3 regions of the Ewingella sp. C233 genome follow, and region 2 is predicted to be linked to each of the others. Evidence: predicted binding sites of a transcription regulator. Region 2 holds the regulator's gene; each other region holds the start of a gene.
The links. The regulator PurR, encoded in region 2, represses purine synthesis genes. The targets are predictions, from matches to a motif close to CANGCAAACGTTTGCNTG.
Positions count from the first base shown of each region.

Region 1 (10,680 bases), on a different contig from region 2:
CAGATGCACCGGCAGCCGGCCTTTCGTCAGCGCGGAAACGGCCAGCGCCAGCGTGGCACCGGTCATTCCGCCGCCAACAATAATGATGCTCATATTATTTCCGTGCCGCCGCCATCAGCGCTTCAATGTCATCGGCTTCTTTCACGACGTCGCCGGTGAAGATCTCGATGCCGTCGGCGGTGATCAGAATATCGTCTTCGATGCGGATGCCGATACCGCGGTAAGCTTCAGGTACGTCCGCGTCTGGCGCGATGTACAGACCCGGCTCGACGGTGATCACCATACCCGGTTCCAGCGTTCGGCTGCGGTCAACGCTGCCGTAGTGGCCGACGTCATGCACATCCATCCCCAACCAGTGCGACAGACCATGCATGAAGTACGGACGGTGCGCCTGCTCGCTAAAGAGTGTCTCAACGTCGCCATGGAGAATGCCAAGCTTCACCAGCCCGGCGATCATCACGCGCACGGCACCTTCGGTCGCCGCTTGCATACTGCTGCCGGGGCCGAGAATTTCCAGCGCTTTATATTCCGACGCCAGCACGATGTCGTAAATTTCGCGCTGCGCTTTACTGAATTTGCCACTGACCGGGAAGGTGCGGGTGATATCACCGGCGTAGCCTTGATATTCACAGCCCGCGTCAATCAGCACTAAGTCGCCGTCGCGCAGTTCGGATTCATTTTCGGTGTAATGCAAAATGCAGCCGTTTTCACCGCTGCCCACAATGGTGTTATAGGAAGGGTAACGCGCGCCATGACGATTGAATTCATGATGAATTTCGCCTTCGAGATGGTATTCGAACAGACCGGCGCGGCACTTTTCCATCGCACGCGTATGGGCTTTCGCGGTGATCTCACCCGCGCGGCGCATTACGGCAATTTCTTCCGGTGACTTGAACAGACGCATCTCATGCACAATCGGCCGCCAGTCAGTCATCGTGGCCGGTGCCGCCAGGTTCTTTTTGAAACCGTTGCGCAGGGTGTCCATCGCGCGGTTAACGATCTCGTCGGCATAGGCGTAATAACCCTGCGCGTGATACACCACGTCAAGGCCGTTCAGCAGAAGGTGTAGCTGGTCGTTGATGTCGTCAAACGGGAGAGCTTTGTCGATACCTAATTTTGTCGGTGCCGCATCCTGACCCAGGCGGCGTCCAAACCAGATCTCCGCCGTGAGGTCGCGTACGCGGTTGAAGAGCACGCTGTGATTATGATTTTCATCACTTTTTACCAGAATCAGCACGGCTTCCGGCTCATTAAAACCGGTCAGATACCAGAAGTCGCTGCTTTGACGGTAAGGATATTCACTGTCGGCATTACGTGTTGCTTCGGGTGCAGCGAAAATAATCGCGGCGCTGCCGGGTGCCATCTTGGCTAACAGCGCCTGACGACGATTCTGGTATTCGTGCAAAGTCATCTCACCTTCTCCTGAAATCGCTTTAATTCATTGTTATAACGTCATTCATGAAAACCGTTATTCATGCAAAATTTAGTGCAGCGTTTGGGGATTTTCCGGCGCCAGCGGGTGACTGTGGCTGAATTCGCCAAAGCACAGGATCGCCGCCACACGGACGTATTCGACCACTTCTTCCAGAGATGCCGCCAGCTGTTCCTGATCTTCGTCTTCTTCATAGCCAAGCTGTGCGATGCTGCGCAGGTCATCAATCGCTTCGCCCACTTCGCCTTTCACTTTGGCGAGCTTTGGCTGCATCATGCCCAGCCCGAGCAGGAAATGGTTGACCCATCCGGCCAGCGCATCGGCACGTTCGAAGACCGGCTTTTCGTCATCAGGCATCAGCATTTTGAATTCAAAGCTGTCATCTTCCAGCGTATCAGCGGTAATTTTGCGCAACTGCTGCAAGAGATCAGCCAGCGTATGTGGGAATGCCATGCCTTCATTGGTCAGGTCATGAACCAGCGTCAGCCAACTGCCGTCGCGGTTCCCCCCACACAGCAGGCCGCTGATAAGCCCATGCATTTCTGCCGCCGTCAGGGCGACCGATTGTTGTTTCAGCGCGTGATCCAACGAATCATAAGTAGGATAAGTATTATCAATAGACATGCGTATTCGCCATCGTTGGTCGGTTAAGTTCGTGTTATGCTACCACCAAGGTCAGTCGTAGTACCAGATTAGCAGACCAGCGAACGGCAGTTGTTGAGCCTTACTTTGGCCGGCAAATGCACTGGACAAACATCCAGCAATCAGTTCGTCATGGGGTTGTAACCTGGTATTGAGATAGTTATAGTGAGGTCGCTTCCAACGTCCTGTGTCGAGATGCAGTGATCAGGTTGGGGCGGCGTTCAAAGAAGGCAGGAAGGTGGCATGTCTGCACAACCGGTAGATATTCAAATTTTTGGCCGCTCGTTACGAGTGAATTGTCCGCCAGAACAACAAGAAGCATTAAACATGGCTGCTGAAGATCTTAATCAGCGGTTGCAAGATCTGAAAGTTCGCACTAGAGTCACCAATACAGAGCAGTTAGTTTTTATCGCGGCATTGAATGTGTGTCACGAACTTGCTCAGGAACGGTTGAAAACCCGTGACTATGCGTCGAATATGGAACAACGTATTCGGATGCTGCAACAAACCATCGAGCAGGCATTGCTCGAACAAGGTAAGATCTCTGAACGTGAAGGGACACCTTTTGAATAACTTAAGGGGTTGATTTGCTTGTCACAGGCAGTCAGCAACGAGTAAAAAATTTCTCTGAGATGTTCGCCAGCGGGCCCGTCCCCTGAGCCGATAATTAGTACCAACAGAATGTGATGATCCGTAATCGGTGCGCATGCTCGGTCCGTCCGAGAAGCCTAAAGACTGCGACAGCACGTTCACCTTGAACCATGGGTTCAAGGGTTACAGCCTGCGACGGCATCTCGGAGATTCCCCTTCCTTTCCCGGTACAATCCCTTTTGGTTCTGTATCTATGCCACACACTCCTCAATACGCCCCACTCAGACAAACCCTTCGAAACGAAGTCCGCCAGCGCAGAAAAAACCTTAGCCCTGAACAACAACAGCTTTTTGCCCAACAGGCCGCAGAACGTGTTGCCGCCCATCCGCGTATTCAGTCCGCTTCAACAATCTCAGTGTTTCTTTCTTTTGATGGTGAACTCGATACCGCGCCCTTGATTGAGCAACTCTGGGCCAGGGGTAAACAGCTTTGCCTGCCGGTACTCCACCCGTTCAGCGCCGGCCATTTATTGTTTCTGCACTACACGCCGGACACCCCGCTGATTCGAAACCGGCTAAAAATCCTCGAGCCGGTACTCGACGTCACACAACTCATCCCGCTGTCACAGCTGGATATCATCCTGACACCGATGGTGGCATTCGATGATCAAGGTCAGCGCTTAGGCATGGGCGGCGGTTTCTACGATCGCACGCTGAAAAACTGGCGCCATAGCGGCCCTTATCCCATCGGATTGGCGCACGATTGCCAGCAGGTTGATGGTTTACCGGTTGAAGAGTGGGATATTCCCCTGCCAGAGATCATTACCCCGGGCAGGGTCTGGAGCTGGTGACAGAATTAAGGCGTCACGACCACATCAGTCAAGGTAAACCGCTTTTTCTCACCGTTCTCGTGAAAACCAATGCGCAGGAATATGCGCAGATTTTCGAGGTAAGCATAATCGCTGCTCATCGGTCGCTTGTCGCCACGATCGTCCGTGCAGGTTAGCTCGATGTAACGACCAGAAAAGGCTTTATTCAATTGCGCCGCGTCATGCCAGTGATCGTCCGTACGGCATACTTCACTTTTTGCCTGCTCTTCACCGGCTTTTCTGCCATTGGTCAACACGCCATGCCACTGGTATTGCGTTGCCGCTTTTACCGGTACCTCAAACGAATTGTCCAGAGACCGGCTGATATCCGGTGCCGGAGAGAAGGAATCCCAGCCTCGCAGATCGACCATGTTAAACAGCCGCTGATGTTGCATATAAAGCGGCGCATTACCGATGAGGATTTTATCCAGGCTGAGCGTCGTGCCGTCAGGTTGTCTATCGATAACGATGTCCGAACTGTTGCCCCCCTCTCCCACCCATTGCTGCGTATAAGTAAGGCGACTGAATGCAGGATGCTGATCCGCACTGCCGACGGCTTTTTTCACCACCGCCATAACGGCATCGGGCAGGGAGAAACGTTGTAATTGAGTCGGGTCGTTATGTTCGTAGTCAGGCAGTGATGGCTGGTTATCAGCGAGAGGCTTTTCACGTGCCACCCATGGCCCCTTCCCTTGATATTGCGTGAGGTCTTTAACCTCACATAATGGCTTTATAACGTCCCCTAGCTCTGGCGGCAGCGTAGAAAACACGGGGTCAGCCACGACATTGGCATCGGTTAGCAGCCCCTGATTATCGAGCGAATAACTGGCCTTCGTCATACCCTGACCATTTTCGCAATTCATCACCACGTCCTTAATCTTCACTGAATAAGGGGCACCATACTGCTCTTTTATGTAGGTTTTCGCGTAGTCCGTCGCCAGACGAACTTTCAGCATTTTTCCCTCTTTCACGCTGTTGTTTACATCCACAAATTGGCGGTCACCCTGTTCATTGGCGGCTGATATTTCAGCCCAGCGAGGGGCGGTGAGATGTTGCTGGCAAACATCCAGTTTAGGATCCTGACCAAGCGGGCTGCTCGCGTCCGGCTCAAAGGGAACCGCAGGTGCGTAGCGTGAAATGGAATTGGTGCTATACGCCCGTAAAACCGTGCCCGTATTGAGATGGACATCCATCATTAAGAGCGATTTTTTCTGCGTGCGGCAATCGACATTCAGCCACATCTCGCTCGTCTCACCAGCGGCCATGGAAATACGGAAAAGCGCATTGATTGAATCCCCAACTTGCACGTAATTTTCAGGGATCCATTGAATACTTTTCACTTGAGGGGGTACAGGTGCGGGTATCGCCATCGCCGGGGCGGAAAGTATTCCCCCAACGATAAGAAAACTTAAGTGCTTCATCTTATGTTCTTTTATAAAAAGGAATGAGCATAGCAGAGAGGAAAAACCAAAGGAAAGAGGCAGGAGAGTTGGTGATAAAAACGAGCACAACTCTCCTCAGATCTCCTCAGAAATCGGTTTATTGATAGCGATGCGGCGCTTACGCGGCGGCTATCTGTTTGAACCTTATGTAGGCAGAACGTTAAGTATGTTGTAACTAACTCAGTAAATTATCACTCGACGACATCATGAAAACCAATCAACACACTGATATTTAACGATTTTTAATTTTGTACGTACCGTTACACGCCGACACCAATCACTCACGGACAACCGTGTTCGACGCGCCTATTATTCTCTCAACGGCCCCGCAGTGGGGTACACATACAAACCAAGAATTTTGAGGAATTAAACATGAAAAAAGTATTAGCTCTGGTTGTTGCCGCTGCAATGGGTCTGTCTTCTGTTGCTTTCGCTGCTGAAACTACCGCTGCTCCAGCACCTGCTACATCAACGACTGCTGCCCCAGCTGCAAAAGCACCTGCTAAGCACGTAGTTAAGAAAGCACACAAGAAACCAGCTCAGAAAGCTCAGGCTGCCAAAAAACACAAAAAACACGCTAAGAAAGCAGCCCCTGCTCAGAAAGCACAAGCCGCTAAAAAACACGTGAAACATGCTAAGAAAGCTGCTCCGGTCGCTCAGAAAGCGCAGGCTGCTAAAAAACACGTGAAACACGCTAAAAAAGCTGCTCCGGTAGCTCAGAAAGCACAGGCTGCTAAAAAACACGTGAAACATGCTAAAAAAGCTGCACCAGCTGCAAAAGCAACGCCAGCAGCATAAGTAAGTCGTCTTAGTGAGGGTATCTCCTCACCGATATCAAGACTGATTATTGAACACCCGGCTTGCCGGGTGTTTTTTTCTCCAGTTTTTGTCATGAGGTATTGATGAATGATGCTGCGCCGATACCTGTTCGAACTCACCATGAGCGCCCTGCTCCTCTGCGGCGTTATCACCATGTCCTTACTTCTGAATATTTGAAGCGTTACCTGACCTTCAACTTCTGCCCTGTTCTTCCTTAATCCCCATAGAAACGAAAAACCCCTACTTGTTGGATAACCAACTTTCGGGGTTCATTTCATGGTGCCCGCAGGCGCCTTAATTATTTGTACAGGCTTTTTAGTAAAGCAGACGCGCGCGGATAGTTCCCGGTATGGCCTTCATCAGTTGCAATGCATTGTTTAGCGTAGCAACATCAGTTTCGGCGTCGATCACGACATAGCCGATTTGCGGGCTGGTCTGCAAATACTGTGCAGAGATGTTGATGCCCTTCTCGGCGAAAATCTGGTTGATGCTGGTCAGCACGCCCGGACGATTTTCGTGAATATGCAGCAGGCGGCTGGCATTGGTACCATGCGCTGGCAGCGAGGCTTCCGGGAAGTTAACCGCTGACAGGGTTGAACCGTTGTCAGAGTATTTCGCCAGTTTACCTGCCACTTCCAGACCGATACCTTCCTGAGCTTCCATCGTGGACCCCCCGATGTGTGGCGTCAGGATCACGTTATCAAACTCGCACAACGGTGACAGGAACGGGTCGCTGTTGGTGGCGGGTTCTTCCGGGAATACATCGATGGCCGCGCCGGAAATATGCTTGCTGCGCAGCGCATCGCACAGGGCAGGAATATCAATGACCGTGCCACGTGAGGCGTTAATTAGCAACGAGCCAGGTTTCATCTGCGCTAACTGATCAGCACCGATCATGTCTTTAGTATTGGCCGTTTCAGGAACGTGCAGCGTGACCACGTCGCTGGTTTTCAGCAATTCATTCAGGCTGCCAATCGGTTGTGCGTTACCCAGCGGCAATTTGCTCTCGATGTCGTAATAGAACACCTGCATTCCCAGACCTTCCGCCAGAATACCGAGCTGCGTGCCGATGTGGCCGTAACCGATGATGCCCAGACGTTTTCCGCGTGCTTCGAACGAGCCGACGGCCAATTTATGCCACACGCCACGGTGGGCTTTGGCATTGGCGGACGGAATGCCACGCATCATCAGCAACATTTCGCCGAGCACCATTTCGGCCACAGAACGGGTATTGGAGAACGGCGCATTAAATACCGGGATCCCGCGGCGGGTAGCAGCATCCAGATCAACCTGATTGGTGCCGATACAGAAGCAACCGACGGCAATCAGCTTTTCAGCCACGTCAAACACATCTTTCGTCAATTGGGTACGCGATCGGAGTCCAACAAAGTGCGCATCACGAATCGATTCTTTCAGCGATTCTGTGTCTAAAGCACCTTTGTGAAATTCAATATTGGTGTAACCCGCTGCGCGGAGTGAATCAACCGCACTTTGGTGGACGCCTTCCACTAACAAAAACTTAATCTTGTCTTTCTCAAGTGATACTTTTGCCATTTCCCGACCCTATTTTTCTGACTGACGATGTCTGCGACCGACGATTTCTTACGGCTGACGTGGCTACTTTTCAGCAACGACACAGCCAACATAACAAAAAATTCGCCATCATCAATACAAACGATTGCCTACCGGACAGCAGAAGGCTCAGCCACTACATGGCTTTTTAGAATTTAATGCTGGGTAAGAAAATTCGGGCCGGATGTTACCGAGGTATGGGAAGGAAATGTGACATAAGTCACCAAATTCAGGCTTATGAAGAAAAGATGTTTCAGCGGGAAAATTATCATCTTCATAACATTACGTTATGACCGCGTACAGACTGGCTGCGTCAGAATCTACGCAGCCAGATCTTCTGCTTATCGCCTGTCAGGCTGAAACCGCCTGAGTCGGGATTATTTCAGGGTGACGGTTTTCACGCCGTCGGCCGTGCCCACCAGCGCGACATCCGCACCACGGTTAGCGAATAAACCGACCGTCACCACACCTGCGATACCGTTGATCTTATTTTCCAGCGCGATGGCATCGAGGATCGACAGATTGTGCACATCCAGAATGATGTTGCCGTTGTCGGTCAGCACGTTTTGGCGGTATTCCGGCAGGCCGCCGAGCTTCACCAGCTCACGCGCCACATAAGAACGCGCCATCGGGATCACTTCCACCGGCAGCGGGAATTTACCCAACACGTCGACCTGTTTGGAAGCATCAACGATACAGACGAATTTTTTACTGATGGCCGCGATGATTTTTTCACGGGTCAGCGCCGCGCCGCCACCTTTGATCATCTGCATCTGGCCGTTGATTTCATCGGCGCCATCCACATAAACGTCGAGCTGATCCACTTCGTTGCTGTCAAAAACATGAATGCCGAGGCTTTTCAGTTTGGCGGTAGAGGCATCAGAACTCGAAACTGCCCCCTCAATCTGATGTTTGATCGAGCCTAATGCATCAATGAAATGGGCAGCGGTGGAGCCGGTGCCAACACCCACAATGGTACCGGGGGTAACGTAGTCCAAGGCGGCCCAACCGACAGCTTTCTTTAATTCTTCCTGAGTCATCATAGCTTCTCTGTTTGGTAACCGGGTGGTTTCGTGAAGATAACAATGCCAGTGATTATAAAGCATGTCCCCGGAAATTGGGTCTTTTGGATATGTCTGAGTTCACACTTATCATCTCGCCCGCCTGATGACGGGGAAGATTTTGTCCGCCACTAAAGTGTTCAATCTATGGCATAGTATTTGGATAAATTAAATTCAGGGGACAGAACTCCGATGAAACGCCCAGACTATAGAACGCTACAAGCCCTGGACGCAGTGATCCGCGAGCGCGGTTTTGAGCGTGCTGCGCAGAAACTTTGCATCACTCAATCGGCGGTATCTCAACGAATTAAGCAGCTCGAAAATTTATTCGGCCAGCCTTTGCTGGTCCGTACCGTACCGCCACGCCCGACGGAACAGGGGCAGAAATTGCTGGCGCTGTTGCATCAGGTGGAATTGCTGGAAGAGGAGTGGCTGGGCAACGACAGCGGTACTGACAGCAATGACACGCCGCTGCTGCTGTCGCTGGCAGTCAACGCCGACAGCCTGGCAACCTGGCTGCTGCCCGCGCTGAAATCCGTGCTGGTTGACTCCCCTATCCGCCTTAATTTACAGGTAGAAGACGAAACCCGTACGCAGGAGCGTCTGCGTCGCGGCGAAGTGGTCGGCGCGGTGAGTATTCAGCCACAACCGTTGCCAAGCTGTCTGGTGGACCAACTAGGCGCGCTGGACTATCTGTTTGTCGGCTCGAAACCTTTTGCTGACCGCTATTTCCCGAATGGCGTCACCCGCTCGGCGCTGCTGAAAGCGCCTGCGGTGGCCTTCGACCATCTTGATGATATGCATCAGGCTTTCCTGCAGCAGAACTTCGATCTGTCGCCGGGCAGCGTACCGTGCCATATCGTTAACTCGTCGGAAGCCTTTGTACAGCTGGCCCGTCAGGGCACCACGTGCTGCATGATCCCACATCTGCAAATCGAGAAAGAGCTGGAAAGCGGCGAACTGATCGACCTCACGCCGGGCCTGTTCCAGCGCCGGATGCTGTTCTGGCACCGTTTCGCGCCGGAAAGCCGCATGATGCGCAAAGTGACGGATGCGCTGCTGGCACATGGCCGTCAGGTGCTGCGTCAGGACTGATTGATTTCTCTTTTCGTCCGGCGGGTATGAATGGAGGAAATTTCATCCACTCTTCTCTCGGACGATATCGATAAATGCCCTCAGGCTCGCGGGTACATGGCGGTTTCCTGAGAAGTAAAGGAACAGCCCTGGGATCAGCGGGCACCATGCCTCCAGCACCGCCACCAAACGCCCTTCATTCAGTGCCGTATGAACATACGTTTCTGGCAGATAAGCAATACCCAGCCCATCTGAGGCTGCTTCAAGCATCAGTTGCGAATTATCCAGCGTCAGCGTTCCCGGCACGTCGATAGCCACTTCCTGACCGTGCTGGCAAAATTCCCACCGATAGCGTTTTCCACTGGGCAGCCTTTGGCGTAAACACTGGTGTCTGACCAGTTCGTCCGGCGTTTCAGGGGCCGGGTGAGCCGCCAGATAATCAGGGGAAGCCACGGCCAGAAAGCGTATATCTGCGCTCACGCGGATGGCTATCATATCTTGCGGCACCGCCTCGCCGAGCCTTATCCCCGCATCAAATCCCTGCTCGACAATATCCACCAGCCGCCCTTCAGCCACCAGATCCAGCGACACATCAGGGTAACGCGCCATGAACTTCGGCACGATATTGCGCAGCAACAGACGGATAGCGCCCTCGCTACCGTTGATGCGCAGTTCCCCCATCGGACGCCCTTGTTCCCCGGCCATATCACCGAGCACAGCATCAAGGTCAGTCATCAGAGGGGAGAGTCGTTTTAGCAGACGGTCACCTGCCTCGGTGAGCGATACGCTTCGCGTCGTCCGGTGAAGCAGACGTGTGCTGAGACGATCCTCCAGCCCGCGTACGGTATGACTGAGAGAGGATCGCGTAACGCCCAGCAGATCTGCTGCCCGGCGGAAACTGCGATGCTCGGCCACTGCCATAAAAGTTCTTAATTCGGCCAGGGTAGGTTTATTCATTGGTGTTTTATTTTCACCTGTTTATGCAGTTTATTGGGTATTAACACAACAATAGCACTGACCTATGCTTGATGCCTGACGTTCAACGTCTCACTCTTATGAGGACAGGCAACATGACAAAAACATGGTTTATCACCGGCACCTCCACCGGCCTTGGCCGCCTTCTTACGCAACGACTGCTGGAACGCGGCGACCGGGTAGTGGCAACGCTGCGCAAACAAG
Region 1 covers NZ_JBUZRI010000003.1:171,256-181,935, forward strand. The annotation lists gene ubiH (2-octaprenyl-6-methoxyphenyl hydroxylase) at 1-93, opposite strand, end outside; gene pepP (Xaa-Pro aminopeptidase) at 95-1,411, opposite strand; gene ACZRKO_RS16035 (YecA/YgfB family protein) at 1,484-2,056, opposite strand; gene zapA (cell division protein ZapA) at 2,318-2,647, shown strand; RNA gene ssrS (6S RNA) at 2,696-2,879, shown strand; gene ACZRKO_RS16050 (5-formyltetrahydrofolate cyclo-ligase) at 2,919-3,515, shown strand; gene ACZRKO_RS16055 (hypothetical protein) at 3,521-4,954, opposite strand; gene asr (acid resistance repetitive basic protein Asr) at 5,348-5,773, shown strand; gene serA (phosphoglycerate dehydrogenase) at 6,110-7,348, opposite strand; gene rpiA (ribose-5-phosphate isomerase RpiA) at 7,744-8,406, opposite strand; gene ACZRKO_RS16075 (LysR family transcriptional regulator ArgP) at 8,620-9,522, shown strand; gene ACZRKO_RS16080 (LysR family transcriptional regulator) at 9,565-10,458, opposite strand; gene ACZRKO_RS16085 (SDR family oxidoreductase) at 10,572-10,680, shown strand, end outside.
Region 1: serA (phosphoglycerate dehydrogenase) is a predicted target of PurR. The motif match lies at 7,462-7,479, and genes of this name have one in related genera.

Region 2 (10,680 bases):
ACAATTTGCATCTTTTGGCGCAGTGCAGGTTTCAGGCGCATCGCGTCGCCAAACGCTGCTTCACAAGCGTAGCCGCCATAGATGTCCGCATGATCGGCCGTGGTGATACCCATTTCAACATGCTGCTCGATAAACCCCAGCAGTTGCTGTGGGGTCATGTTCCATTCCATCAGGCGCCAGTAACCGCAAATCATGCGGGAAAAATCTGGGCCCTGCGCGGACAATGGGGTACGGGGATCCATGTTATTACCTCGATATATTCATTATGAAAGAGTGTAAGACCCTGACAGCATACAGAACTTATCCCATTCCTGTATTGATCTCTGCCGGTAGCACGACGCGCTCGGGGTTAAAAAAGAGAGGGTTGTTCGGGCAGAGGATCATCAGGCTTTTTGGCTGCACGTTGCAGCCGTAACAACCGCTGATGGCACAGGCGCAATACCTGACGCTTTTCAGGATCGGTCATTGTCACCCAACCAAAGCGCTCTTCACGGCTGCGCAGGCAACCACGGCAAAAACCGCGACTATCTGCCTGACAGATACCGCGACATGGGCTGGGAATGTCAAAAAACTCGAGCTGTTGAGCCACAACGTCTCCGCGTCAATTACTGAATCCTTATTGAAGACGCTTTGCGGGTATCCCGCAAGTCTCTTTTGATATTTCGCAACAATCCCGTTTCTTTAGTGCAACTTTTAATACAGCAACGAACCTGGCAAAAAAGTGCTCTTTTCCTGCTGCCCTCTTGACCTAGACCGATCGGTCTATTACTCTCAGCTCCATGAACAAACTTGCTCAACCTCATAGCGATACACGCGAACATCTGCTGGCCACCGGCGAAGAACTCAGCCTGCGCTTAGGCTTTACCGGCATGGGACTGACAGAACTCCTGAAAACGGCAGAGGTGCCGAAGGGGTCTTTCTATCACCATTTCCGCTCTAAAGAAGCCTTTGGCGAAGCCATGATTCAGCGTTATTTCGAACATTATGATGCACATTTGCAGCAGCTTTTTGGACAGACTCAGGGCGATCAGCGTCACCATATCCTGAGCTACTATGCCCAGAACATTACCAATTTCTGCGGCAGTGAGTGCCATAACGCATGCCTGTCGGTCAAACTGTCCGCGGAAGTCAGCGATCTGTCCGAGCCAATGCGTCACGTACTCGAACAAGGTTCTGCGCAGGTGATTAACCGCCTGAAAGATGCTATTGAAAAAGGTATCGCCGAAGGTTCACTGACGGTACCGGTATCCCCGGCTGTGGCAGCGGCAACGCTGTATTCACTCTGGCTAGGTGCTTCGCTGCTGGCAAAAATTAAGCGCTCCGTAACGCCGCTGGCGGCAGCACTGGAAAGCGTTGAAATGTTATTGCAGCCACCAGAAGCAACGCGCTGAATATATTTTCAAAATGTTGTTGATGAATTGCTCATTATTTACAAATCCAAACCCTAATATGACGCGTTAGTTTGGTTACACATTTTTTTCATAATCAGACCGACCAGTCTATTAACCAGGAGTTTTAGAACATGACCAAGCTTTTCTCCCCGATTGTTGTCGGTAATAAAACCTTACCGAATCGCGTATTTATGGCTCCTCTGACCCGTCTGCGCAGCATTGAGCCTGGCGATATTCCAACCCCGCTGATGGGCGAATATTATGCACAGCGCCACAGTGCTGGCCTTATCATCACTGAAGCGACCCAGGTCTCTTTCCAGGCTAAGGGTTATGCGGGCGCGCCTGGCTTACATACGCCAGAACAAACGGCGGCATGGAAGAAAATCGTTGCCGGTGTTCATCAAAAAGAAGGTCACATCGCGGTGCAGTTGTGGCACACCGGACGCATTTCACACAACAGCGTGCAACCGGACGGTCAGACTCCTGTTTCTGCGTCAGCCATCAATCCAAACACCCGTACCAGCCTGCGTGATGCGCAGGGTAACGCGGTCCGTGAAGACTGCCCTACCCCGCGCGCACTCGAGCTGAGTGAAATCCCGGGCATCATCAACGATTTCCGCCTGGCGGCAGCCAACTCCCGCGAAGCTGACTTCGACTATATCGAGATCCATGCGGCACACGGCTACCTGCTGCACCAGTTCATGGCGCCAGCTTCAAACGTGCGTACCGACGCCTACGGCGGTAGCATCGAGAACCGTACCCGTCTGACACTGGAAGTGGTTGATGCCTCCATCGCTGAAATTGGCGCAGACCGCGTGGGTATCCGCATTTCCCCGCTCGGCCCGTTCAATGGTCTGGATAATGGTGAAGATCAGGAAGAAGCCGCGCTGTATCTGCTTGATGAGCTAAATAACCGCAAACTGGCATACCTGCATATTTCTGAGCCAGACTGGGCCGGTGGCAAGCCTTACTCAGAAGCTTTCCGTGCGGCAATCCGTGCGCACTATCAGGGTGTGATTGTTGGCGCCGGTGCTTATACCGCTGAAAAAGGCGAAGAGCTGATCGAAAAAGGTTATATCGATGCCGTGGCCTTTGGCCGCAGCTACATTGCCAACCCGGACCTGGTTGAGCGCCTGAAAAATCACGCGTCACTGAATGAGCCAAAAGCGGACACATTCTACGGCGGCGGCGCTCAGGGCTACACCGACTACCCAACGCTGTAAGATTAGCGTTATCAATTAACAGGGTATGTTTTGATACCTGAAGATGCGGCAGCCGTTGCCCTCCGGCTGCCGCGTTTTTTTGCCTGTCCGGTGACAATCAGTTAGTCTGTTATTTATTACTTATCCCTGCAATCAGAGGAAATTATGCGCTTACTTCATACCATGCTTCGCGTCGGCGACCTGCAACGTTCAATCAATTTCTATACTGATGTTTTAGGTATGCGTCTGCTGCGTACCAGCGAAAATACCGAATACAAATACTCCCTCGCGTTCGTGGGATACACTGATGAAAGCGAAGGTGCCGTGATCGAACTGACCTACAACTGGGATGTTCACAGCTACGACCTCGGTACAGCCTACGGGCATATTGCACTGGGCGTGGATAACGTGGCACAAACTTGCGAAGACATTCGTAAAGCGGGCGGTAACGTGACCCGTGAAGCCGGTCCGGTCAAAGGCGGCGCCACCATCATCGCTTTCGTTGAAGATCCTGATGGTTATAAAATCGAACTGATCGAATCTAAACATGCAGGCCAGGGCCTGGGGAATTAATGTCCCCTCACATCATGAAGGGCGCAAAGGCGCCCTTTTTTCTGCCCCTATACTCCTGCATCTCCATTAAAAATTTGCCATAATGCGCGCTGAATTCGATGAAGATAAGAAACTGATGGCCGACAATAGTGACATTAACGCCCTGAGAGGCCGTTTCCGTGGTTTTTACCCCGTGGTTATCGACGTAGAAACGGCTGGATTTAACGCCAAGACCGATGCACTGCTGGAAATTGCCGCGATCACCCTGAAAATGGATGAAGATGGCTGGCTAAAAACCGACGAGACGGTGCATTTTCACGTTGAGCCCTTTGAAGGCTCAATTCTGGTACCGGAAGCACTGGCCTTCAACGGCATCGACCCCACTAATCCGCTTCGCGGTGCCGTGAGCGAATATGATGCGCTGCATGAAATTTTCAAAGTCATTCGTAAAGGAATGAAAGAACAAAACTGCAGTCGCGCCATTATCGTTGCGCACAACGCCAATTTTGATCACAGCTTTTTGATGGCGGCCGCAGAACGCGCAGGCTTGAAACGCAACCCGTTTCACCCCTTTGCCACTTTCGACACCGCGGCACTGAGCGGTTTAGTGCTTGGTCAGACTGTACTGGCTAAAGCCTGCATCAGCGCAGGCATGGCGTTTGACAGCAGCCAGGCGCATTCTGCACTGTATGATACAGAGCAGACTGCAGAGTTATTCTGTGAACTGGTAAACCGCTGGAAACGCCTGGGCGGCTGGCCGTTGCCGATCAACTCAGATGATGAAAAAGCGCAAACGCAAGAAAACGATGCGTAAACGCTGACGGTGTTGTCCCCAAAATTCAGAAAAAAAGAGCGACTCATTGAGGTCGCTCTTTTTATTTACCCGTTTCAGAGATTGCCTGATACAGAGCCAGACGCGCTGATATTACTCGGGTTGCTGCTCTTCAGAAGATTTGTACTTCTCAGCAGTTTCTTTGATCAGCGTCTGCAACTCACCACGTTGATACATCTCAATGATGATGTCACAACCGCCAACCAACTCACCGTCTACCCATAATTGCGGGAAGGTTGGCCAGTTTGCATATTTCGGCATTTCAGCACGGATATCCGGATTTTGCAGAATATCAACATAGGCAAAACGTTCGCCACAGGCTGAAAGCGCCTGCACAGCCTGAGCGGAGAAACCACAGCTAGGCAACTTCGGTGAGCCTTTCATGTACAGAAGGATTGGGTTTTCGGAAACCTGCTTCTGGATTTTTTCGATAGTGGTCGTGGTCATTTATTGCTTCCTCAAGCCAAAACTGGCTGTCACTGTCATTACTCATTGATGCGCAGGGCACTGTCTGGAAATGCGCGCCACTTGTCGCTTAGCGTCTATTGTAACGATGGCGGGCTTTGGATAAAAACGCCATTTTTTGCAGGGTCTTTCCACCCCAGCTTTCATTCATGCGTTTACGTCATTACTTTTTAATCAAACTGTCTGATGGCTCGCAATAATAAACATTCATTCAGAATAACATTTTTGATCGTTGAGTTTAACTCTCTTGTGACTGAGCTGAGCTGGTCAGAGCACATTTTTAACTCTCTGATAAAAGATGGTTTTTAGAACTGAAAATGACCATTTTTACAGCATTTAAAATGCTATTAACTTTTTCTCACAATATGATCTAGAATCGAAGCAATTCGTGCTGTTTTGTCTGCTTCTTTTGGGCAATACTCTGACATCTCTGATGTTTAACCTTGGGCCAATATTGGTAACGACGCCATGCGTTTATTGTTTACGCTTTCCGTGCTGTTCTTTACCCAGCTGTTTCTGAATCTGGCGCATGCTTCGCCACAAACTAACGTTGCTGCCGATCAGCGGAAAAGCCACGTCAGTCAGGCAAAACCTGATGAGAGACGAAAGCGAAAAACCGTTGCCCGAACCAGTAAAAAATCAAAATCAGAGCCAGTTAAAGAACAAAAAGCAAAAGTTAAAGAAACCAAAAAAGTCACCAGCACCAAGCGGGTTCGCAACGAACATTCTGAAAAGAAAACGGCCAAAGTGACCCACAGCAAGATGACAGCGAAGAAAGAAAGCCGAACGATTGCGAAAAATGAGACCAGTAAAAATAGTAAAAAAGCCTACGGTCGCCATCGAAAATCAAAAGACGGACTCGCGAAAGACACCAAACCGATTGCTTTGAGTGCCGCGCATAAAAAACGTTATCAACATGCGCAGCAGACCGCGATGACCAAGCTAATGCATCAGGTCGGCAAACCTTATCGCTGGGGAGGCACTTCTCCCAATACCGGTTTCGATTGCAGTGGTTTAGTGTATTACGCATATAAAGACCTGATTCGTATCAAAATGCCACGCACCGCTAACGAAATGTACCACCTTCGGGACGCGGCGCCAGTTAAACGCGGTGAGCTGGAGAGCGGCGACTTAGTCTTCTTCAGAATCAATAACCGCGGCGCAGCAGATCATGTTGGTGTCTATGTAGGAAACGGTAAATTTATTCAGTCCCCCCGTACAGGTGAAGAGATCAAAATCACCTCACTGGGTGAAGATTACTGGCAAGATCACTATGTTGGCGCGCGTCGAGTGATGACGCCTAAAACGATTCGTTAAGTCCGCAGTACCGCTAATCAGCGATGAATAGCATTTAACGAAACGTTTATGAAACAATCAGTCGCTAAGACAGTATTTTGCGAACGATGCAAAACAAAGAATTGAAAAGGGCGACACCTGTAAAAGGAATCGCCCTTTTTTCTGATCTTTTTACCCTCAGCGAATGAAGGTAAAAAAGGATCAGTGCATCACTGCGGTAAAACTGAAAGCCATAATCATTGCCAGTGCGCCAACCACAGTAATGAGAGCAAATTTCAGATTGGTATCCATTAAAACCCCTTCTGGATCAAATGTGGCCTTTTTATAAGCCATACAGTTTGTGTGCCAACGCATTTTCTCATAGTTTTGTTTTAAAATCCCGTGATCATTCCCTGCGTTACGAAGACTTTTTACTTCCCCTTTACCAAGATATAAGAGAAAATTCGCGGTTACCACACTGCGTGCGGGTCGATTCATTCCGATGTTCTTTCAGACAGTTGTTGTGCTCTGAAAAACCCACCAACGATTTCACTGCTCATCTCTTTTCCAGCAGTCAGATCCACGCAGGCAAACGATTAACATAATGCTAACGTGCTAAAGCACGTCAGACAGGAGTCATTCTTTTCATGGCAACGATAAAAGATGTCGCAAAGCGGGCTGGCGTTTCCACCACAACCGTGTCGCACGTCATCAATAAAACACGTTTCGTCGCCGAAGAAACTAAAGCCGCCGTGCAGACAGCGATAAAAGAGCTGCACTACTCTCCCAGCGCGGTGGCCCGTAGCCTCAAGGTCAACAATACAAAATCTATCGGATTACTGGCAACATCCAGCGAAGCGCCCTATTTTGCCGAAGTGATCGAGGCAGTAGAAAACAGCTGTTTCGCCAAAGGCTACACACTGATTTTGTGTAATTCGCATAATAATCTTGATAAACAGCAGGCCTATCTGGCCATGCTGGCGCAAAAACGCGTCGATGGTCTGTTGGTCATGTGCGCGGAATATCCCGATGCATTGCTCGACATGCTCGAAGAATACCGAGCGATCCCGATGGTGGTGATGGATTGGGGCGAAGCACGTAAAAACTTCACCGACAGTATCATCGATAATGCCTTTGAAGGTGGGTATATGGCCGGGCGCTATCTGATTGAACGCGGTCATCGCGATATCGGTGTGATCCCGGGGCAACTGGCTCGTAACACCGGTGGCGGCCGCTTCCAGGGTTTCCTCAAAGCCATGACGGAAGCCAACATCCCGCTGCGCGAAGAATGGGTCGTTCAGGGTGATTTTGAACCCGAGTCAGGCTATCAGGCGATGCATAAAATTTTGATGCAGAAACAGCGCCCGACGGCCGTCTTCTGCGGCGGTGACGTCATGGCGATGGGGGCTATTTGTGCCGCTGATGAAATGGGTCTGCGGGTGCCGCAGGATATTTCGGTGATCGGCTATGATAACGTACGCAACGCCCGTTACTTCTCCCCTGCACTGACGACAATCCACCAGCCCAAAGAGCGCCTGGGTGAGATGGCATTCACCATGCTGCTGGATCGCATTATCAGCAAACGTGAGGAGTCACAGACCATTGAAGTCCACCCGAAACTGGTTGAACGCCGCTCGGTAGCCGATGGTCCTTACCGCGACTATCGCCGTTAACAGCGTAGTCCGAAAGCCATAACACGAACGCCTGCACATTTGCAGGCGTTTTTAGTTGCGTAACCACTCCTGATTCAGCGTAGGGGTATCGCCCAGATAATCCAGAAGCCACGCCAGCGCCGGAGACTGGTTACTCTGATCCCAGGTCAGGCAGCAGGCGCTTTCGGGAAATGCGGCAGCCAGCGTCAGCACACTCAATTTTTGATGTGATATCCAGTCTTCGACCAGATGCACGGGCATCATCCCCACGCACAGTCCTTCACACAGGCAGTCTATGGCGCAGGTCCAGTCGGGAACAACCAGACGTCGCTGATTGTTTAGCGTCCAGGTATCACGCTTAGGTAAGTTGCGCGACGTATCTTCGATACAAAGTGCCGGATAGGCACGCAGCTGTTCATCCACTAATGGCACAGTGAGCGCCGCCAGCGGATGGTCAGGGCTGACCACACAGTGCCAGTCCATAAACCCCATATCCCTGAAACTAAAACGCCCGCCGGTGGGCACAGCGCGTGTTGCGCCGATGGCGACATCCGCACGGCCATCCACCAGCGCGTCCCACACGCCGTTGAACACCTCGGAATGGATGATCAGTTCCGTATCGGGGAATGCCCGGTAGAAATCGGTAACCAGACGCCGCGACCTTTCCGGTTTCACAATGCGGTCTACCGCTACATTGAGTTGCCCACGCCAGCCATTCGCCACCTGCTGACACTGACGCCGTGTCGCTATCATTTTTTTGATAAGCAACCGAGCCTCTTCGACAAAAACCTGACCGGCGGCGGTCAACTCTACATCCCGATGACGCCTTTCAAACAGCGGTACTGCCAGCCATTGCTCCAGTTGGCGAACGGTGTAGCTTACCGCAGACGGAACACGATGCAGCTCTTGTGCCGCCGCACTGAAACTGCCGGTACGCGCCACGGCATCGACCACTTCTAAAGAATATTCTGACCACATCGCCCAGTCTCCCCACCTGCTTTCAATTTTTTTGATACAAGATTGCAAATATTAGCGTTTCACAAGCGGTAAGCCAAACCTTTACACTTCGCGCCTGAGACTTCCTGCACGTTGTGCCGCTGTTCAATAATTTTTCGCATAACAAACATCGCCAATAAAAAGAGAAAATCATGAAACCCTCCTTTGGATTTATGCTGTATCTGGCTGGCCTGAGCATGCTCGGCTTTTTAGCGACAGATATGTACCTTCCTGCGTTTAGCGCAATGCAAATCAGCCTGATGACTAGTCCGGGAATGATCAGCGCCAGCCTGAGTATTTTTCTCGGCGGATTCGCTATCGGACAATTGCTGTGGGGGCCGCTGTCAGACAAGCTCGGCCGCAGACCTGTGCTTATTGCCGGTCTGACGCTTTTCGCACTGGGCTGTCTGGGAATGATCTGGGTACAGAACATCTATTTGCTGCTGGCATTGCGTTTCCTGCAGGCCATTGGCGTATGTGCTGCTGCCGTCAGCTGGCAGGCGCTGGTCGTTGACCGTTACTCTGCGGACGTCGCCAAACGAACTTTCGCCACCATCATGCCGTTGGTGGCGTTATCGCCTGCGCTGGCACCCTTGCTAGGCGCCTGGGTCTTAAATCACTTCGATTGGGAAGCTATCTTCGCCCTGCTCTTGGCGATTGGCGTTCTGCTGTTAATTTGCTCACTCCGTATTCAGGAAACTAAAAAAACGGCGGGTCATCCTAAAACCAACCGCATCGGTTTTTTCAAACTGCTGGCATCGCCTGTATTCAGCGGTAACGTCATGATTTACGGCGCATGTTCTGCCGGATTTTTTGCCTGGCTGACGGGCTCACCTTTTATACTCAGTGACATGGGTTATACGCCAGGCGTTATCGGCCTGAGTTATGTTCCTCAGACTATCGCTTTCCTTGTGGGGGGGTTTGGTTGCCGCATGTTGATTAACAAGATTGACGGTAACCGTATTCTCCCGTGGCTGCTGGCCGGTTACGCACTGAGTGTCGTGGGACTTTATCTGGTGGCAACGCTTACCAGCGCAACGCTGACCACCTTACTAATCCCGTTTTGTCTAATGGCGCTGGTGAACGGTGCTTGTTATCCAATTGTTGTCGCGAACGCACTTATGCCATTTCCTGCTAATACAGGGAAGGCCGCTGCGTTGCAAAATACACTACAATTAGGTTTGTGCTTTTTTACCAGCCTGTTGGTCTCGGCATTCATTGCCCGGCCTTTGCTGGCCACGGTAACGGTTATGTTAGGAACGCTGGTACTGGTTGCGCTGGGTTTTGTGATGGTAAAAAAGAGTGCAAAACAGAATGATGCAGTGAAAGTGGCAGACAAAGAGGAACTGGCTCGCGGTTAACGGAATCATACTACCTAATCGTCATAATACCCTTACGTGACAGTCACTTAAAAAACATAATCGCCGCGCGCTATTTGTTATTGAGAATGCGCGCAGGCGAGTTTATACTCAATAAAACCTCTAAAAATAACATTTATACTAAGCTTTTATCACAAGTAACTTTCGTGCGCGGGCACTGCGTCACGTTTTATAAAAAAGGATTTTTCACCCCATACCGCCCAGGTTACGGGTGTTCTTCTGATTTCCTCTGTTCATAGTCGCATATCAGACAAGGCGGATTAACCGTCTGTTCTCATAATGACCTGCATAAATTGCTTTGGTTTTTTTCCGGCAGGTTAATAAGTCAGAAGAGAAAGTGATGGAGAAGCTATGAGTTCATCGTGTGTAGAAGATCTGAGTATTCAGGACAATCAGTGGTATCGCATCGTCAATGAAATGTTGGGAATGGCAGATGTACAGATCAACGGCACCCGCCCTTTCGACATTAAAGTCAAAAACCCTGATTTTTTTAAGCGCGTTTTACAGGAAGGCTCTTTGGGCCTGGGCGAAAGTTACATGGATGGCTGGTGGGAATGCGAACGACTGGATATTTTCTTCCAGCGCGTCCTGAATGCCGGTCTTGAAAGTAAACTTCCCCGACATTTTAAAGACACACTCCGCATCGCAGCCGCCCGGCTTACCAATCTTCAATCCAAAAAACGCGCCTGGATTGTAGGCAAAGAGCATTATGACCTGGGAAATGACCTCTTCAGTCTGATGCTTGACCCTTATATGCAATATTCTTGTGCCTACTGGAAAGACGCAATAACGCTTGAGCAGGCTCAGGAAGCAAAATTAAAAATGATTTGCGATAAGCTGCAACTAAAACCTGGCCTGCGCTTGCTGGATATTGGTTGCGGTTGGGGTGGTCTGTCGGAATACGCCGCCAAACATTACGGCGTCAGCGTCGTCGGC
Region 2 covers NZ_JBUZRI010000001.1:1,789,313-1,799,992, forward strand. The annotation lists gene ACZRKO_RS08080 (aldo/keto reductase) at 1-242, opposite strand, end outside; gene ACZRKO_RS08085 (DUF1289 domain-containing protein) at 350-589, opposite strand; gene ACZRKO_RS08090 (TetR/AcrR family transcriptional regulator) at 780-1,391, shown strand; gene nemA (N-ethylmaleimide reductase) at 1,523-2,614, shown strand; gene gloA (lactoylglutathione lyase) at 2,759-3,166, shown strand; gene rnt (ribonuclease T) at 3,249-3,959, shown strand; gene ACZRKO_RS08110 (Grx4 family monothiol glutaredoxin) at 4,071-4,424, opposite strand; gene ACZRKO_RS08115 (C40 family peptidase) at 4,911-5,759, shown strand; gene cydH (cytochrome bd-I oxidase subunit CydH) at 5,940-6,215, opposite strand; gene purR (HTH-type transcriptional repressor PurR) at 6,365-7,390, shown strand; gene punR (DNA-binding transcriptional activator PunR) at 7,442-8,347, opposite strand; gene punC (purine nucleoside transporter PunC) at 8,518-9,726, shown strand; gene cfa (cyclopropane fatty acyl phospholipid synthase) at 10,096-10,680, shown strand, end outside.

Region 3 (10,680 bases), 1.2 Mb from region 2:
GCAGCGGTCTGTTTGCCATGGAGCATGACATTCCGCTGGTGGTCCCTGGCGTCAACCCAGATTCGCTGGCCCATTACCGCAACCGCAATATCGTGGCAGTGGCCGACAGCTTGACCAGCCAGTTACTGACAGCGATTAAACCGCTGACAGAGCAGGCAGGTTTAGCGCGCCTTCACGTCACTTCGCTGCTGTCGGTTTCTGCGCTGGGTAAAGTGGCCGTGGACGATCTGGCCGGGCAAAGTGCCCGTCTGCTTAACGGCATTCCGGCCGAAGAAGGGGGGCTCTTTAGCAAGCAGTTAGCCTTCAACCTGCTTCCTCTGCTCAATGATGAAGAGGGCAGCGTTCGCCAGGAACGTCGTCTGGTGGATCAGGTGCGTAAAGTACTGCAAAACGATGGCCTGCCGATTTCCGTGAGCTGCGTGCAGTCGCCGGTGTTTTACGGCCACGCACAGGTAGTGCATCTGGAAGGTCTGCGTCCGCTCTCTGCTGAAGAAGCGCGCACTGAACTTGAACGTGTTGATGATATTAACCTCAGCGAAGAGGACGATTTCCCGACTCAGGTCAGCGATGCCTCCGGCAATGCCAACCTGAGCATTGGCTGTCTGCGTAACGATTACGGTATTCCTGAAATACTGCAGTTCTGGTCTGTGGCGGATAACGTTCGCTTCGGCGGCGCACTGATGGCGGTTGAAACGGCTGAGAAACTGATTGGGGAGTATTGGTACTAATGTCTGAAGAGTTAACCCCTGAACGGCAAGCGCCGCAGGCCGCTCCCGTGGCAGCGCGTATTGCGTTAGGGATTGAATATGATGGCAGTGCTTATTATGGCTGGCAGCGGCAACCTGACGCAGCGAGCGTCCAGGCTTGTCTGGAAAAAGCGCTGAGCCGCGTGGCTGATGCGCCCATTTCTGTTTTCTGCGCCGGGCGGACGGACACGGGCGTGAGCGCGACCGGTCAGGTGGTGCATTTCGAAACGCCGGTACTGCGCAAAGAAGCGGCCTGGACGATGGGCGTGAATACCCATTTGCCGAAAAACATTTCGGTTCGCTGGATGAGTGAAGTGGCGGAGGATTTCCACGCCCGCTTCAGCGCCACCGCACGCCGTTATCGCTATATTATTTACAACCACCGTTTCCGCGCGGCCATTTTGCAGACCGGTATCACGCATGTGCATCTGCCGCTGGACGTCGACAAAATGCAGCGCGCGGGTCAGGCGCTGCTGGGTGAGAACGACTTTACGTCGTTTCGCGCCTCCCAGTGTCAGTCCCGCACGCCGTGGCGCTACATGATTCACCTTAACGTCAGCCGTCACGGTAACTATGTGGTGGTGGATGTGAAGGCCAACGCGTTTGTTCATCATATGGTGCGCAACATTGTCGGCAGTCTGATTGAGGTGGGTTCAGGTGCGCAGCCTGAAAACTGGATGGCCGAGTTGCTGGCCGCCAAAGACCGTAATCTGGCCGCAGCGACGGCGAAAGCTGAAGGGCTGTATCTGGTTTCGGTGGATTACCCGGAGAAGTTTGGACTGCCAAAATTGAATATGGGCCCGCTGTTTTTAGCGGACTGATTTTGCTGCATACATTGTTTACGCTGCTTGTTTAACGTTGCGCATCGGCGCTTAAAAAAGGCGATTCACTAAATGGATTTCATCCACTTTATCATTGATTTTATTCTCCATATTGATGTGCATCTGGCTGAACTGGTGGCGCAATACGGCGCCTGGGTTTACGGTATCCTGTTCCTGATCCTGTTTTGCGAAACGGGGCTGGTGGTCACGCCGTTCCTGCCGGGAGATTCCCTGCTGTTTGTGGCCGGTGCACTGGCCGCGCTGCCGGGCAATGATCTGAACGTACATTTGATGGTGTCCCTGATGGCCGTTGCCGCTATTGTAGGTGACGCGCTCAACTACACCATCGGCCGCCTGTTTGGTGAACGTCTGTTCCGGAATCCGAATTCGAAGATTTTCCGTCGCAGTTATTTGGACCAGACGCACAAGTTTTACGAGAAACATGGCGGCAAAACGATTATTCTTGCGCGCTTCGTGCCGATAGTGCGTACCTTTGCGCCTTTCGTCGCGGGTATGGGGCACATGTCCTATCGCCACTTTGCGGCGTATAACGTGATTGGTGCGCTGGTTTGGGTTCTGTTATTTACCTATGCTGGCTACCTTTTTGGTAACGTACCGATTGTGCAGAACAATCTGAAATTGCTGATCGTGGTGATCATCGTCCTGTCGATTCTGCCGGGTGTGGTGGAAATCTGGCGGCACAAGCGTGCGGCGGCGAAGGTAAAGCGTCAGCAGGGCTAACCTCAGGTCAGCAAAGCTGGGAAATATAAAGAGATTAAACCAGAGGGTTCGACCAGTTTTTTATCCACAGCGTCGGGCCGTTATGGTTTAATGAGCGACATTTATGGTCTGTTCCTGCGAACAACCCTTCCGTTATGCGTCTGTTTTGCCATCCGGCATCAGAGCGGGCGGGCGTTTTGGGTAGGTTTCAGGGGACTTGTTACAGCATGAACAGCGGACTGGCTTCGGCCGGGTTCAAACAGAAAGGTCATCGATGAGCTGGATTGAACGAATTCTTAATAAGAGCAACGTCTCGCAAACCCGTAAGGCAAGCATTCCTGAGGGCGTCTGGACTAAATGTGACAGCTGCGGTCAGGTACTTTACCGCGCCGAGCTTGAACGCAATCTCATGGTTTGCCCGAAGTGCGACCATCACATGCGCATGTCTGCGCGGATGCGCCTCTTCACTTTTATGGATGAAGGCAGCGAGGTTGAATTAGGCAGCGAGCTTGAGCCTAAAGACATTCTGAAGTTTAAAGACTCCAAAAAATACAAAGACCGTCTGGTTGCAGCACAAAAAGAAACCGACGAAAAAGACGCAATGGTTGTCATGAAAGGCACGCTATACGGCATGCCTATCGTCGTGGCAGCCTTTGAATTTGCTTTCATGGGCGGTTCAATGGCGTCCGTTGTCGGTGCGCGTTTTGTCCGTGCTGTAGAGCAGGCGATGGAAGATAATTGTCCGCTGGTCTGTTTCTCAGCCAGTGGCGGCGCCCGTATGCAGGAAGCGTTGATGTCGCTGATGCAAATGGCCAAAACCAGTGCTGCTCTGGCGAAATTGCAGGAGCGCGGCCTGCCGTACATCTCTGTGATGACTGACCCGACCATGGGCGGTGTTTCCGCCAGTTTGGCGATGCTGGGCGACATCAACGTCGCTGAGCCGAAAGCGCTGATCGGCTTTGCTGGTCCACGCGTTATCGAGCAAACCGTTCGTGAAAAACTGCCACCGGGCTTCCAGCGCAGTGAATTCCTGATTGAAAAGGGCGCGATCGACATGATTGTCCGTCGTCCTGATTTGCGTCCAAAACTGGGTAGCGTGCTGTCTAAGCTGACCGGTCGCCCTGAACCGAAAGTGGTTGACGTTCAGGCAGCAGTCAGCGGCAACGCCGCTGACAATCATCAGGATGCCTGATTGACCAGGTAAAAGCCGGTCAATCATAAATGGACGACGTTCCTGTAACGCGAGCGTCGTCCAGCCTGCATACCGTGCTTTTATCCTGACTGTCGCATCTGACGAAGGGGCATTGCCTGTTATGCAAAATCAAGTTATTCCTCAAGCCACGTCGCCTTTGTCTGCGTGGCTTTATTATCTCGAACATCTCCATTCTCAGGCGATAGAGCTCGGCCTCGATCGTGTCAAAGCGGTAGCCAGTAAACTGGACTTGCTGCAACCTGCGCCTTTCGTCTTCACCGTCGCTGGTACCAACGGCAAGGGCACCACCTGCCGTACGCTGGAAGCGATTCTTATCGCCGCCGGGCTGCGCGTTGGGGTTTACAGCTCGCCGCATCTGGTGCGTTACACCGAACGTGTGCGCATTCAGGGAGAAGAGCTGCCGGAAGAGGCACATTGTCAATCCTTTGCTACGCTTGAAGCCGGACGCGGGGAGATCTCCCTGACCTATTTCGAGTACGGAACCCTGTCGGCCCTGAAGCTGTTTAAAGATGCCAAACTGGACGTCGTGATCCTCGAAGTGGGCCTCGGCGGGCGGCTTGATGCCACCAATATCGTCGATGCCAATGTTGCCGTGGTGACCAGCATTGCACTCGACCACACCGACTGGCTCGGCCCTGACTGCGAAAGTATCGGGCGTGAGAAAGCGGGCGTATTCCGTGGCAACCGGCCGGCAATTGTCGGTGAGCCGGAGATGCCGCAGTCAATTGCCGATGTGGCCGCTGAAAAAGGCGCTGACTTATACCGCCTGGGTGACAGCTGGAACTACAGTGTTGCGGGTGACCGCTGGCGCTGGGAAGTGAAGGAGGGCGACGTGCTGGATGATTTACCTGTTCCCAACGTTCCGCTGCCTAACGCCGCCACGGCGCTGGCCGCATTGCACTTCTCCACGCTGAACATTCCCGAAGCCGCTATCCGCAGCGGTTTACAACAGGCGCAACTGCCGGGCCGTTTCCAGACCGTGAGCGAGTCGCCAAGACTTATTCTGGACGTCGCGCACAACCCCCATGCCGCCAGCTATCTGGCCGGACGTCTGCGTGAGTTGCCGCGCAATGGCGGAAAAGTACGCGCCGTGGTGGGAATGCTGCATGATAAAGACATTGCAGGCACGCTGGCCTGTCTGGCGTCTGAGATTGATCAATGGTACTGCGCACCGCTTGAAGGCCCGCGCGGTGCCAGCGTAGAAGAACTGGCCGTGCATCTGGTGCAAGCGCATCAGTTCACGGACGTCGTTTCGGCTTGGCAACAGGCCATGCAGGATGCTGATAGTCAGGATATTGTGATTGTCTGCGGATCATTTCATACCGTAGCGCACGTGATGGCTGCTTTAGACGCGGGGAAAGCCAGTGGCTAGTAAGTTTCAAAATCGTCTGGTGGGGACCATCATTTTGGTCGCACTGGGCGTGATCATTCTGCCGGGTTTGCTCGACGGGAAGAAAAAGCATTATGAGGATGAGTTTGCGTCGATCCCGTTAGTGCCAAAACCGGGTGATGCGCAGGAGCAGGATGTGGTGCCACCGGTATCACAGTCGCTGCCTGCTCAGCCACCGGAAGGGGCAGGGGAAGCGGTGCATGGGCGGGGCAATACGGCGACGCAGCCGGCGAATTCCGGGCAGGAACTGCCGGATGACACCGACGCGCAGCCTGTGACGCCAGTACCGCCAGTCACGACCCGTCCTGAGCCACAAAAACAGGTTCAGCCAGCGCGTCCGGTACCGGCTAAACCTAAGGTGATTGAACCTAAGCCGATGGTCGAAGCAAAACCGGTCGAAAAACCGAAGCCGGTTCAGCCTAAACCTGTTGCACCAAAACCGGTTGAACAGCCGAAAGTAACTGAACCACCGAAAGTGGAAAGCAAACCTCAGCCGGAAGAGAAAGCACCTGCCGGGCAGTCCTACGTTGTACAGTTGGGCGCGTTGAAAAATGCGTCGAAAGCCAACGAGATTGTCGCCAGTCTGCGCTTGTCCGGTTTCCGTGCGTATACGGTTCCAAGTACGCCGGTGCAGGGACAGATCACTCGCGTCTTCGTGGGGCCTGATGCGTCGAAACAAAAACTGGAATCGTCACTGCCGCAGTTGAACCAGATCAGCGGATTAAGCGGGCAGATACGCAGTTACAGCGCTGGAAAATAACCGCACTGCTGTTGTGTTCTGTTGTTAAGTCATGGGGAGGGGCACGCATTTTGTGCCCTTTTTCTATAAGGTCTATTACACAGGATCTTATAGGTTTCTGCGGTGATTGAGGTTTTTTTCATCGCGATTATTAATTTGTTCGGCTGGCAGATTTCCGCTACGCAAACGTTTTCTTTTTCTGTTAGAATTCGCCGCGAAATGGATGTTTGGGCCGTCTTTACTGGTTTACACACTGGAATCGTTAATGGTCTGGATTGATTACGTCATTATTGCGGTTATCGGGTTTTCTGCTTTAGTCAGCCTGATCCGGGGTTTTGTCCGCGAGGCCTTATCACTGGTAACCTGGGCTTGTGCCTTCTTTGTTGCCAGCCATTATTACCCGTACCTCGCTATCTATTTCACACGTTTCGAAGATGAGTTAGTTCGAAACGGGATCGCAATTGGCATCTTGTTCATCGCGACGTTGATCGTAGGTGCCATTGCCAACTATGTGATTAGCTCTCTGGTTGAGCGAACCGGGTTGTCCGGTACCGACAGGGTGTTGGGGGTGTGCTTCGGCGCACTGCGCGGCGTACTGATTGTCTCCGCGATACTGTTCTTCCTGGACACTTTTACCGGCTTTTCACAAAGTGAGGACTGGAAACAGTCTCAGTTGATCCCACAGTTCAGTTACATCATCAGGTGGTTCTTTGACTACCTGCAGAGCACGTCGAGTTTCTTGCCAAAACATCTCTAGTTTTGGCAGCGCTGATTGAGGAAAAGACAACATGTGCGGTATTGTCGGTATCGCCGGTTTCACGCCGGTAAACCAGTCGATTTATGACGCGTTAACGGTGTTACAACACCGTGGGCAGGATGCCGCAGGCATCGTCACCATTGATGCCAATAACAATTTCCGTTTGCGGAAAGCGAATGGCCTGGTGAGAGATGTGTTTGAAGCACGCCATATGCAACGTTTGCAGGGCAACATGGGTATTGGCCATGTTCGTTACCCTACGGCTGGCAGTTCCAGCGCTTCCGAAGCTCAACCTTTTTACGTCAACTCTCCGTTCGGCATCACCCTTGCCCATAACGGTAACCTGACCAATGCCCACGAACTGAGAAGTAATCTGTTCGAAGGCCAGCGTCGCCATGTGAATACCACGTCCGACTCAGAAATTCTGCTCAATATTCTGGCCAGCGAACTTGACCGTTTCCAGCACTACCCGCTGGAAGCTGACAACGTATTCGCAGCGGTCGCCGCCATGAACCTGAAGATCCGCGGCGCTTATGCCTGTGTGGCGATGATCATCGGTCACGGTATGCTGGCGTTCCGTGACCCGCATGGCATCCGCCCGCTGGTTATCGGTAAGCGTACGCTGGAAGGCGGCCGCAACGAGTATATGGTGGCTTCAGAGAGCGTTGCGCTGGACACCCTGGGCTTTGAGTTCCTGCGTGACGTTGCCCCCGGCGAAGCGGTGTACATCACTGAAAAAGGCCAGCTGTTTACCCGTATGTGTGCTGAAAATCCTCAGTACAATCCGTGCCTGTTCGAATACGTCTATTTCGCGCGTCCTGACTCCTTCATCGACAAAATTTCGGTCTACAGCGCCCGTGTGCGTATGGGGCAGAAATTGGGTGCGAAAATTGCCCGCGACTGGGAAGATCTGGATATCGACGTGGTGATCCCTATTCCGGAAACCTCGTGTGATATCGCGCTGGAAATCGCCCGTATCCTCGACAAGCCTTATCGTCAGGGTTTTGTGAAAAACCGTTACGTCGGCCGTACCTTTATCATGCCCGGTCAGGTTGAGCGTCGTAAGTCAGTACGCCGTAAGCTGAACGCTAACCGCGCTGAGTTCCGTGATAAAAACGTTCTGCTGGTGGATGACTCCATCGTGCGCGGCACCACCTCTCAGCAAATCGTTGAGATGGCCCGTGAAGCGGGCGCAAGACGTGTGTATCTCGCGTCGGCGGCACCGGAAATTCGTTTCCCGAACGTCTACGGCATCGACATGCCGAGCGCCAATGAGCTGATTGCTCATGGCCGTGAAGTCAGTGAAATCACCCAGATGATCGGCGCCGATGCACTGATTTTCCAGGACCTCAGTGACCTGATTGCTGCGGTGAAAGAGGACAATATGGATATTGAGCAGTTCGAATGCTCGGTATTTGATGGCGTCTATGTCACCAAAGACGTTGACCAGAATTACCTCGAGTATCTCGAATCCCTGCGCAACGATGACGCTCAGGCGTTACGCGGTCAGCAGGAAGCCGAAAATCTCGAAATGCATAACGAAGGCTGATTTTTAACTACGCCTTTTAGGGCGCGACCTGTCCGGTGAACCGACCGTGCAGGCGCGCCTTTTTTATGGGCTAAATTCCCTCCTATCCCAGCGCCGCGCAGGCTTGCTTATCCCCCTGCATTGCGGCAAAGTCATCAAAATGACTTTTTGTCAGTCAAAGCGCCTTCCCGGCGTCACTCTTCAGAGGCAGTTTTCATGAAACGACTTATTGTCGGCATTTCCGGCGCAAGCGGCGCGATTTATGGCGTACGGTTACTTGAGGTGCTGCAAGGCGTTGCCGATATCGAAACCCATCTGGTGATGAGCAACGCTGCCCGCCAGACGTTGACGCTGGAAACCGACCTGACACTGCGTGATGTCCAGCAACTGGCCGACGTAGTGCATGATTCGCGCGATATCGCCGCCAGCATCTCCTCCGGTTCTTTTAAAACCGCGGGCATGGTTATCCTGCCTTGCTCGATTAAAACCCTCTCCGGCATCGTCAATAGTTATACCGACGGGTTGCTGACCCGCGCGGCCGACGTGGTGCTCAAAGAGAGCCGCCGTCTGGTGCTCTGCGTGCGTGAAACTCCGCTGCATCTTGGCCACTTGCGCCTGATGACTCAGGCCGCCGAGCTGGGTGTGGTGATCATGCCTCCTGTTCCTGCCTTTTATCATCGCCCGACCTGCGTTGATGACATCATCAATCAGACCGTAAATCGGGTGATCGACCAGTTCGATATCGAGCTGCCGGAAGACCTGTTTGTTCGATGGCAGGGCGGTCGCTAGCTGCGTTTCACCAATTCATCGCATATTTTAAACAAATTGATAACAATGCACCAAAAACGAACATTGCTCGTTTCATTTTGGTGCATTGTTATTGCATTCTGTTCCTGTGGTTTATTCATCCCGCTGATTTGCAGCATGATCTTGCTGCAATTTTAATCGCAACGGGCGGACGATGGCCGGTTAACTTGACCGGAACAAAATCGGCATGAAAACTGCATAGTGAAACTGAGGGAAACGCAAACTCCCGTTAGCTGCAACAGTACGACCAATAATAAAAACATGTTCAGACACAACAGAAATGACCAATCACAACAGACGATTCATGACTGAGGGTAATGTATGAAAAAGTTGTTCAAGGTTCTTCCGCTGGTTTTGGCTTTAGCCAGTGTCAGCAGCGCCTTTGCCGCCGCCCCTAAAGACATTAAGATCGGTACCGATCCGACTTACGCCCCTTTTGAATCGAAAGACTCCAGCGGTAAGCTGGTCGGTTTTGATATCGATCTGGCGACCGAAATGTGTAAGCGTGCTGAAATCAAATGTACTTTCGTTGAAAGTGATTTTGATGCGTTGATCCCGTCGCTGAAAGCGAAGAAAATTGATGCCATTATTTCGTCTCTGTCCATTACAGAAAAACGTCAGTTGGAAATCGATTTCACTGACAAACTCTATGCGGCCAACGCCCGTCTGATCGCACCAAAAGGCACCAAAATTGTTCCTACCCTTGACGCGCTGAAAGGCAAAAACGTCGGCGTATTACAAGGTTCCACTCAGGAAGCCTATGCCAACGCGATGTGGCAGCCAAAAGGCATCAACGTGGTGGCTTACCAGAACCAGGATCTGATCTACGCCGATCTGGCTTCCGGTCGTCTGGATGCGGCATTCCAGGATGAAGTAGCAGGCAGCGAAGGTTTCCTGAAACAGGCTCCGGGTAAAGACTATGTGTTTGCCGGCCCGTCAGTGAAAGATGACAAATTCTTTGGTGTGGGTACCGGTATGGGCCTGCGTAAAGATGATGGCGATCTGAAAGCGGCGCTGAACAAAGCCTTTGCTTCAATGCGCAAAGATGGCACTTACGACAAGCTGGCGAAGAAATACTTCAACTTTGACGTTTACGGCGGCTAAAGTTCAGCGCTATAACGTCTGCGGCCTGCCTTATGTTGGCAGGCCGCATTAAGTCACTTCCGTGCACAATCAGTTTCATACTGTTTAATAAAAAACACCTGCGGCAGGTGACACGACGTTGGTCAAAGACAGGAACACAGCATGTTATACGGGTATTCCCAGGTTATTATTCAGGGCACATTGGTCACGCTGGAACTGGCAATCTCTTCGGTTCTGCTGGCGGTGATAATTGGTTTAATCGGTGCAGGCGGTAAACTCTCGAAAAACCGTCTGATTTCAGGATTTTTCGGCTGCTATACGACATTGATTCGCGGTGTACCAGACTTGGTGCTGATGCTGCTGATTTTCTACGGTCTGCAGATCGTGCTTAACAGCGTGACAGAATCGCTGGGCATGGCGCAGATTGATATCGATCCTCTCGGTGCCGGTATCATTACGCTCGGTTTTATCTACGGCGCGTATTTTACCGAAACCTTCCGTGGCGCTTTTATGGCGGTTCCTCGTGGGCAAATTGAAGCGGCGACGGCGTTTGGTTTCAGCAGCGCGCAAATCTTCCGCCGTATTCTGTTTCCGGCCATGATGCGCTTTGCTCTACCGGGCATTGGCAACAACTGGCAGGTTATCCTCAAAGCGACGGCGCTGGTGTCCCTGCTTGGCCTCAATGACGTGGTGAAAGCCACGGTGCTGGCGGGAAAGGGCACTTATCAGCCGTTTTACTTCGCCATCGTGGCGGGTGTGATTTATCTGGTGTTTACCACGGTTTCCAACGGGGTGCTGTTATGGCTCGAACGCCGTTATTCGCTGGGCGTGAAGAGGGCTGAGCTATGATTGAGATCCTGCAACAGTACGGCATGT
Region 3 covers NZ_JBUZRI010000001.1:595,566-606,245, forward strand. The annotation lists gene ACZRKO_RS02800 (aspartate-semialdehyde dehydrogenase) at 1-728, shown strand, start outside; gene truA (tRNA pseudouridine(38-40) synthase TruA) at 728-1,567, shown strand; gene ACZRKO_RS02810 (DedA family protein) at 1,640-2,308, shown strand; gene accD (acetyl-CoA carboxylase, carboxyltransferase subunit beta) at 2,562-3,479, shown strand; gene folC (bifunctional tetrahydrofolate synthase/dihydrofolate synthase) at 3,601-4,872, shown strand; gene dedD (cell division protein DedD) at 4,865-5,650, shown strand; gene cvpA (colicin V production protein) at 5,895-6,386, shown strand; gene purF (amidophosphoribosyltransferase) at 6,418-7,935, shown strand; gene ACZRKO_RS02840 (UbiX family flavin prenyltransferase) at 8,131-8,703, shown strand; gene ACZRKO_RS02845 (lysine/arginine/ornithine ABC transporter substrate-binding protein) at 9,043-9,825, shown strand; gene ACZRKO_RS02850 (histidine ABC transporter permease HisQ) at 9,967-10,653, shown strand; gene ACZRKO_RS02855 (ABC transporter permease) at 10,650-10,680, shown strand, end outside.
Region 3: cvpA (colicin V production protein) is a predicted target of PurR. The motif match lies at 5,809-5,826, and genes of this name have one in related genera.